2 regions of the Pseudonocardia sp. ICBG601 genome follow, and region 2 is predicted to be linked to the other one. Evidence: riboswitches for the same ligand, from Rfam matches in the RefSeq annotation. Region 2 holds a riboswitch; the other holds the start of a gene.
The links. A riboswitch is a leader RNA that binds a small molecule or an ion and turns the genes downstream of it on or off. The one in region 2 is predicted to bind guanidine.
Positions count from the first base shown of each region.

Region 1 (4,204 bases), on a different contig from region 2:
CTTCGGCCGCAAGCTCTTCTTCGACGCCGCGGAGGAGGCCGCCGAGGTCTCCCAGCTGATGGGCAAGCCGGTCAAGCTGATGTGGACCCGCGCCGACGACTCCCGTCAGGGCCGGGTGCACCCGATGGCCACCAGCCGGGTGCGGGCCCAGGTCAGCGGGGACACCGTCACGAGCTTCGAGATCCGTCACACCAGCGTGGCCACCGAGGGCAACCCCGGTCTCGGCGAGGCGATCACCGCGGCGGCGCAGAAGGCCCCGGGCGGCAACTACACGGTCTCGCAGAGCCTCTACGTGCTCACCCAGACCAACCCGTACAACGTCGGCGTCGCGACCTCGCTGCTCAACGAGGTCGACATGCGGTTCAACACCAGCTCGATGCGCAACATCTACTCGCCCGACACGGCGACTGCGCGGGAGCTGATGGTGGACCGGGTCGCGGAGAAGATGGGCAAGGACCCGTACGAGTTCCGGTCCGCCTACACCAAGCTGACCCGCTGGAAGAACGTCGTCGACCGGGCCGCCCAGGAGGCGGACTGGGGCAAGTCGATGCCGAAGGGCACCGCCCAGGGCATCGCGATGCACGTCGAGTACAAGGGCGTCGCCTGCGCCGTCGTCGAGCTCGACTGCCGCCCCGAGACCGTGGACCGGAAGATCCGTTCCGCGCGCACCGGTCCGCGCGTCACGAAGGTGACCTACGTCGTCGACGCCGGCTTGATCATCAACCCGCGTGGCTACGAGGCCCAGATGATGGGCGGCATCAACGACGGCATCGCGATGACGCTGACGTCGGGCCTGCACCTCGACGACGGGCACTTCATCGAGGCCAGCTGGGACAACTACTTCTACACCCGGCAGTGGAACACCCCGCCGGAGATGAACATCGTCCTCATCGAGGATTCCGAGTCCCCCGAGCCCGGCGGAGCCGGCGAGTTCGGCGTGGCCGCGACCTGCGGCGCGATCGCCTGCGCCTACGCCCGCGCGACCGGGAAGGTCCCGACCGAGTTCCCGATCCTGCACAACGAGCCGCTGCCGTTCGAGCCGTACCCGACCGTCCCGCCGATCCCGCCGTCGCCGACCAACGGCCTCGACGTCGCCCGCTGAGAGGACTGACATGCCTTCCCACACCTTCACGGTCAACGGCGAGAAGGTCACCGTCGACGTCGAGGACGACGTCCGCGTGCTCTGGGTCCTGCGCGACATGCTCGGGGTGACCGGTCCGAAGTACGGCTGCGGGATCAACGTCTGCAAGGCCTGCACCAGCCACATCAACGGCAAGGCGTTCAACCCCTGCTCGGTGCCGGTCGGCGCCATCTCCGAGTCCGACGAGATCACCACCATCGAGGGGATCGCGAAGGGCGAGGAGCTGCACCCGATGCAGCAGGCCTGGATCGACAACGACGTCGCCCAGTGCGGCTACTGCCAGCCCGGCCAGATCATGGCGGCGATCGACCTGGTCAAGCGGTGCGCGGCCGAGGGGCGCTCCATCGACGACGAGGCCCTGGACGAGATCCGCAACATCTGCCGGTGCGGCACCTACAACCGCATCCGCGAGGCCATCAAGGCCGGCGCCGACAACATGTGAGCCGGGTGCGGCGTGCTCCGTATGCCGCATCTCACTGGGCCGTTAGTGTGAACGGTCTGCTCCCCGCTACCGAAGGACGGATTCGATGAAGAACCGGATGCGACGCTCGCTGATCGCCGTCGGCGCCCTCGCGGCCGTGGCGTTCCCGCTGGCCGGGATCGCCGCCGCCGACACCGACGAGGGTCACGGCTACCCCAGCACACAGAGCCCCACCCAGGGCCTCGACGCGGTGGGAGCCACCGTCGGGACCTTCGGGGCGAGCTTCCTCGACGCCGCCGACACGTTCTCGCCGAGCAACCGGCCCGACGGCGTCAACGGCACCGACACCGAGATCCCGCAGCCTGACCCGCGCTTCGTCGAGGGTCCGGCCGGCGGGCTGGTGAAGGACGGACCCTTCGAGTAAGGGGCTCCCAGACGGCGGGGCCGGCGCTCCTCACGGGGGTGCCGGCCCCGTCGTCGTACCGGGACTCAGTGCAGGACCTTCAGCCCCACCACACCCGCGACGATCGCGAGCAGGCACAACAGCCGCGCCGTCGTCGCCGGCTCGCCGAGGGCGGCCATGCCGTAGAGCGCGGTGCCGACCGCGCCGATGCCGACCCACACGGCGTACGCGGTGCCGACCGGCAGGTCGCGCAACGCCAGGGCCAGCCCGCTCATGCTCAGGGCGAGCGCGCCCGCGAACAGCAGCGACGGACCGAGCCTGCTGAACCCGCGGCTCCGCGACAGCGCCGCGGCCCACACCGTCTCCAGCACACCGGAGACCACGAGGTAGATCCATGCCATGACGAGCTCCTCCCGGAAGGGATGCGTCGTCTTGGCGTTCCGGGTACGGCGCGTCTCGTCCGGGGAGCCGCCGGGTGGGCGGTCCGGTACCAGCATGGCGGACCGCCGGGCCCGGGTCGAGTGATGGTGACCGGTCGGACCGCCGCCTACCCTTCTCGGGTGCGCCTGCTCGCCGTCGTCGCGGGGTCGTGCCTGTTCACCGGCGGGATGGTGCTGCTGCCGTCCTGGCTGGACCGGGTGCTGCCCGATCCGGACGACCAGCCGTACGTGTACTACCTCCCGCCCGGCGCCCCCGACCCGCCCGGTCCGGACCTGACCTGGCCGATCCTGGGAGCGGTGCTGGTCGGCATCGGCCTGGTCTGCGGGGGAGCGGCGCTGCTGTGGCTGGTGTTCCGGCTGATCTCCCGGCTGCGCTGAGGCTCGAGCCGCATCGATCCCGCTACCGTCGTCGCATGCTGGTCGTCGGCTCGATCGTCCTGCGCGTCACCGACCTCGCACGACAGGTCCGGTTCTGGACCGAGGCGCTCGGCTACGAGGCGCGCACCCCCGCGGACGACGACTTCGTGCTCCTCCGCCCGGGCGACGGCCGCCCCGGCCCGAACGTCTCGCTCGACGTCGCCCCGTCCGAGCGGGTCCTGCCGCCGCGCATCCACCTGGACCTCTACGCCGACGACCAGCAGGCCGAGGTCCGGCGCCTGGTCGCCCTCGGCGCGCAGGAGGTCCCCTGGGGCAACCGGCCGGCCGACGCCGACTACGTGATCATGCAGGACCCCGAGGGCAACCGGTTCTGCGTCGTCGACGGTGGGGACCGGCGGCCGTGACCGGTGTGGACGACGGGCGGTCGTCGACGCGTCCGCCCGGACAGGACGAGGTGCTGACGGTGACGGAACCCGGAACCCTGATCCGCGACGTCCGCGTGTTCGACGGCCGGGCCGTCGTCGCCGCCGACTCGGTCCGTGTCGCGAACGGACTGATCACCGAGGTGGGCGAGGGCCTCGGGCCGGGACCGGACGAGCAGGTCGTCGAGGGTGCGGGGGCGACACTGCTCCCGGGCCTGATCGACGCCCACACCCACGTCTTCCCGGGCAGCCCGGAGCAGGCGCTGCTGTTCGGCGTCACCACCGAGCTCGACATGGTCGCCGGCCCGTCGGTGGCCCGGGCCCTGCGCGCCGAGGCCTCGCACCGGGACGACATGGCCGACCTGCGCACGGCGGCGGCGCCCGATACGGGCTCGACACCGTAGGCGGGTCGGCGGACGCTTCCGCCGTGGACCATCGACTCCTCGCGTTCGCCGCCGCCGCGGCGGTCGTCATCGTCATCCCCGGACCCAGCGTCGTGTTCACCGTCGGCCGCGCGCTCGCGGCCGGCCGGTCCGCCGCCCTGGCGACGGTCGTCGGCAACGCCGTCGGCGTCTTCCTGCAGGTGGTCGCGGTGGCGGTGGGCCTCGGGCACCTCGTCGCCCGGTCCGCTGTGGCGTTCACCGTCCTGAAGCTGGTGGGCGCCGCCTACCTGGTGTACCTGGGGATCGCGGCGTTCCGGCACCGGCACGACGTCGTCCGCGCGATGCAGCGCTCCGCCGGTGACGCCCGGCGGGTGGGTCCGGCCCGCAGCGTCGCCGACGGGCTGGTGGTCGGCCTGCTGAACCCGAAGTCCGTCGTCTTCTTCGTCGCGTTCCTGCCCCAGTTCGTCGACGCCCGCGGGCCGGTCGTCACGCAGATCCTGCTGCTGGGGGCGTTCTTCGTCGCCATCGGCCTGGTGCTCGACAGCGTGTGGGCCCTCGCCGCCGGTTCGGCCCGGGCCTGGTTCGCCTCCTCGCCGAGACGGATCGCGGCCGTCGG
Region 1 is NZ_JAHLJA010000148.1:1,064,997-1,069,200, forward strand. Features, by position in the region: gene KPL57_RS34285 (molybdopterin cofactor-binding domain-containing protein) at 1-1,102, shown strand, start outside; gene KPL57_RS34290 ((2Fe-2S)-binding protein) at 1,113-1,583, shown strand; gene KPL57_RS34295 (hypothetical protein) at 1,669-1,986, shown strand; gene KPL57_RS34300 (multidrug efflux SMR transporter) at 2,052-2,366, opposite strand; guanidine-III (ykkC-III) riboswitch at 2,387-2,453, opposite strand; gene KPL57_RS34305 (hypothetical protein) at 2,526-2,783, shown strand; gene KPL57_RS34310 (VOC family protein) at 2,819-3,187, shown strand; gene KPL57_RS34315 (hypothetical protein) at 3,247-3,609, shown strand; gene KPL57_RS34320 (LysE family translocator) at 3,633-4,204, shown strand, end outside.
Region 1: linked by a shared signal. The riboswitch ahead of KPL57_RS34300 (multidrug efflux SMR transporter) and the one ahead of KPL57_RS63545 (IS256 family transposase) in region 2 are both predicted to bind guanidine.

Region 2 (4,204 bases):
GATCGACGACGAGGCGCTCGACGACATCCGCAACATCTGCCGGTGCGGGACCTACAACCGCATCCGGAAGGCGATCAAGGCCGGCGCCGACAACATGTGACGCCGCCGCGGCGAGTGCCTACGCCGCACCACTCTAGGCCGTTAGTGTGAACGGCCAGCTCCCCACACCGAAGGACGGATTCGATGCAGAACCGGATGCGACGCTCCCTCATCGCCGTCGGCGCGTTCGCCGCGGTGGCCTTCCCGCTGGCCGGGATCGCCTCGGCCGACACGGACACCGACGCCGAGCACGGCTACCCCAGCACGCAGAGCCCGACCCAGGGCCTGGACGCGGTGCTGGAGACCACTGACACCCTCGGTTACGGCTTCTTCGACTCGGCCGACGCCGTCTCGTCGAGCAACCGGCCCGACGGCGTCAACGGCACCGACACCGAGATCCCGCAGGCCGACCCCCGCTTCGTCGAGGGGCCGGCCGGTGGGCTGCTGAAGGACGGACCCTTCGAGTAAGGGGCTCCCACGGCGGCGGGGCCGGTACTCCTCACGGGGTGCCGGCCCCGCCGTCGTTCCCGGGTCGGTGCCGGCCCGTCAGTGCAGGACCTTCAGCCCCACCACACCGGCGACGATCGCGAGCAGGCACAGCAGCCGCGCCGTCGTCGCCGGCTCGCCGAGGGCCGCCATGCCGTAGAGCGCGGTGCCGACCGCGCCGATGCCGACCCACACGGCGTACGCGGTGCCGACGGGCAGGTCGCGCAACGCCAGGGCCAGCCCGGTCATGCTCAGAGCCAGCGCGCCCGCGAACAGCAGCGACGGGCCGAGCCTGCTGAACCCGCGGCTCTGCGACAGCGCCGCGGCCCACACCGTCTCCAGCACACCGGAGACCACGAGGTAGATCCATGCCGAGCAATCGTCAAGACCTGTGGATGAAGATCTTTTAGGCGGCTTCGGTGTGGGTGTGGGCATCGGGTCGTTCGACGAGGCGGCCGGCGTCGAATCGGGCTCCGGCTCGGACGAGGGCGACCAGGTGCGGTCCGTTCACGGCGCGCCATCGGTTCTGGGCGGCCTCGATGAGTTTGAACGCCATCGCCAGTCCGGCCGCGCGTGACCCGGGCCCGCGGGTGACCCGGGTGCGGTGGCGGACGGTCGCGAACGTGGACTCGATCGGGTTCGTGGTGCGTAGGTGTTGCCAGTGTTCGGCGGGGAAGTCGTAGAAGGCGAGCAGTTCGTCGAGGTCGTCACCGATCTTCGTGACGGCCTTGCCGAACTTCGCCCGGTAGGCGGCCTCGAAGCGGGCCACGGCGTCGAGGGCTCTGCGCTTGTCCTCGGCGTTCCAGATCTCGGTCAGCGCCTTCTTCGCCCCCGGATGCGCTGACTTCGGCAGCGCGGCAAGGACATTGGCGGTCTTGTGGACCCAGCAGCGCTGCTCGCGGGTCTGCGGGAACACCTCGCGCAGCGCGCCCCAGAACCCGAGCGCGCCGTCAGCGACCGCGAGCACGGGTGCTCGCATGCCGCGCCGCGCGCAGTCGCGCAGCAGATCGGCCCAGGACTCGCTCGACTCGCGGTAGCCATCGGTCAGGGCGACGAGTTCCTTGCCGCCGTCCGCGCGGACTCCGATGAGCACGAGTAGGCACAGCTTGTGTTCCTCGAGGCGGATGTTGACGTGGATCCCGTCGGCCCACAGGTAGACGTAGTCCACACCGGACAGGTCTCGGCGGGAGAAGGTCTGCTGTTCGGTCTTCCAGGTCTCGGTCAGTCTGGTGACCATCGACGCCGACAGGCCCGCGGTGGAGCCGAGGAACTGCCCGAGCGCGGGCACGAAGTCCCCGGTCGAGAGTCCGTGCAGATACAGCAGCGGTAACACCTCGGTGATCTTCGGAGTGCGGCGGCACCATCGCGGCAGGATCGCCGAGGAGAACCTGCAGCGGTGCCCGGTCTCGGGATCGATGCGGCGGTCGTCGACCCGCGGGGCGACAACCTCGACCGCGCCGGCCGAGGTGAGGACCTCGCGGGGCTGGTGGGTGCCGTTGCGGACCACGAGCCGCCGGCCGTGCTCGTCGCGCTCCTCAGCGTGGCGGGCGATGTAGTCATCGACCTCGGCCTGCAACGCCTCGGCCAGCATCCGGCGGGCGCCTTCGCGGACCAGGTCGTCGATCAGCGAGCCGCCGCCCCGGCGGGGTTCATCGGTGTCAGCAGCTCCAGGAACTACGGTGAGCACGGGTCGTACCCTTCCGGCCGGCGTTGACCCGCCGACCTTGCTTCAGAGCCTCAAGATCACCGGGAGGGTACGGCCCCTCCAGGTCATCCACAGGTCTCAAGCATTGCTCATCCATGCCATGACGAGCTCCTTCCGGAGGGGATGCGTCGTCTTGGCGTTCCGGGTACGGCGCGTCTCGTCCGGGGAGCCGCCGGGGGGCGGTCCGGTACCAGGATGGCGGAGCGCCGCGCCCGGGTCGAGCGATGGTGACCGGTCGGACCGGGACCTACGCTCGCCGGGTGCGTCTGCTCGCCGTCGTCGCGGGGTTGTGTCTGTTCACCGGCGGGATGATCATGCTGCCGTCCTGGCTGCGGTCGGTGTTCGGCCCCCCGTACGAGCGCTACGTCCGGTACGTCCCCCTCGACGAGCCCCCGCCGGTGTGGCGGCCCGGCTGGGAGGACTACGGAATGCTGCTGCTCGCCGTCGGGCTGCTGTGCGGGTGCGCGGCGTTGCTGTGGTGGATCGGCCGGCTGATCGCCCGCCTGCGCTGACCGCCGGGGCGCCCGCGAGGACGGGCCGACACGGCCACCAGGAGCGGACCCACCGCGCCGTCCTGCCCGGGAGCCCGCTGCGGGCTACGGTCGCCGCCATGCTGGTCGTGGGATCGGTCGTCATCCGGGTCGACGATCTGGCGGGGCAGATCCGGTTCTGGACCGCGGCCCTGGACTACGAGCTGCGCACCCCCGTCGACGACGACTTCGCGCTCCTGCGCCCGCGCGACGGCCGCCCCGGCCCGAACGTGTCGCTCGACGTCGCGCCGTCCGAGCGGGTCCTGCCGCCGCGCATCCACCTGGACCTGTACGCCGAGGACCAGCAGGCCGAGGTCAGGCGCCTGGTCGCCCTCGGTGCACAGGAGGTCCCGTGGCGCCACCGGCCCGCCGACGCTGACTACGTGATCATGCAGGACCCGGAGGGCAACCGGTTCTGCGTCGTCGACGGCGGGGGTGGACCCGCGTCGTCCGGAGCCTGACCGGGAAAGGGGTCGACGCCGGTGGCCGGTCGGCGGAGGCTCTCGCCGTGGACCATCGACTGCTCGCCTTCGCCGCCGCTGCGGCGGTCGTCATCGCCATCCCCGGACCCAGCGTCGTCTTCACCGTCGGTCGTGCGCTCGCGGCCGGTCGGTCCGCGGCGCTCGCGACGGTCCTCGGCAACGCCGTCGGTGTCTTCCTGCAGGTGGTCGCGGTGGCCGTCGGCCTCGGGCAGCTCGTCGCACAGTCTGCTGCCGCGTTCACCGTCCTCAAGCTGGTGGGGGCCGCCTACCTCGTGTACCTGGGGATCGCGGCGTTCCGGCACCGACACGACGTCGTCCGCGCGATGCAGCGCTCCGCCGAGGGCCGACGCATCGGCGCGGCCCGCAGCGTCGTCGACGGCCTGGTGGTGGGCGTGCTGAACCCGAAGTCCGTCGTCTTCTTCGTCGCGTTCCTGCCCCAGTTCGTCGACGTGCGTGGGCCTGTCGGCACGCAGATCCTGCTGCTGGGGGCGCTCTTCGTCGCCATCGGCCTGGTGCTCGACAGCGTGTGGGCCCTCGCCGCGGGATCGGCCAGGGACTGGTTCGCGTCGTCGCCGAGGCGGATCGCGGCCGTGGGCGGTGCCGGTGGGCTCGCCATGATCGGGCTCGGCGTCGGGGTGGCGGCGACGGGGTCGTCGCAGTAGGGCGGCTACCGGCCGAGGCCGACCACGACCCCGAGCACGACCAGCGCGAGGCAGATCGCGCCGTTCAGGACCGGGTGCTCGGCCAGGATCGCGACGAACTCCCGCAGGGTGGCGCTGGGCCGGTAGTAGCGGGCGGTCGGCGCGCCGACGACCTGGCCGTTCACCCCGACCCGGCGGGCGGTGAGCGCGGCCCGGAACGCATGGAAGTCGTTGGTGACGATGACGCAGCGATGGTCGGGCAGCCGTTCGATCATGAGCGCCCGGCTGAACTCGAGGTTCTCCTGCGTCGTCCTCGACCGG
Region 2 is NZ_JAHLJA010000241.1:13,699-17,902, reverse strand. Features, by position in the region: gene KPL57_RS63560 ((2Fe-2S)-binding protein) at 1-100, shown strand, start outside; gene KPL57_RS63555 (hypothetical protein) at 196-507, shown strand; gene KPL57_RS63550 (multidrug efflux SMR transporter) at 586-891, opposite strand; gene KPL57_RS63545 (IS256 family transposase) at 932-2,212, opposite strand; guanidine-III (ykkC-III) riboswitch at 2,353-2,418, opposite strand; gene KPL57_RS63540 (hypothetical protein) at 2,491-2,742, shown strand; gene KPL57_RS63535 (VOC family protein) at 2,841-3,221, shown strand; gene KPL57_RS63530 (LysE family translocator) at 3,269-3,904, shown strand; gene KPL57_RS63525 (YdcF family protein) at 3,910-4,204, opposite strand, start outside.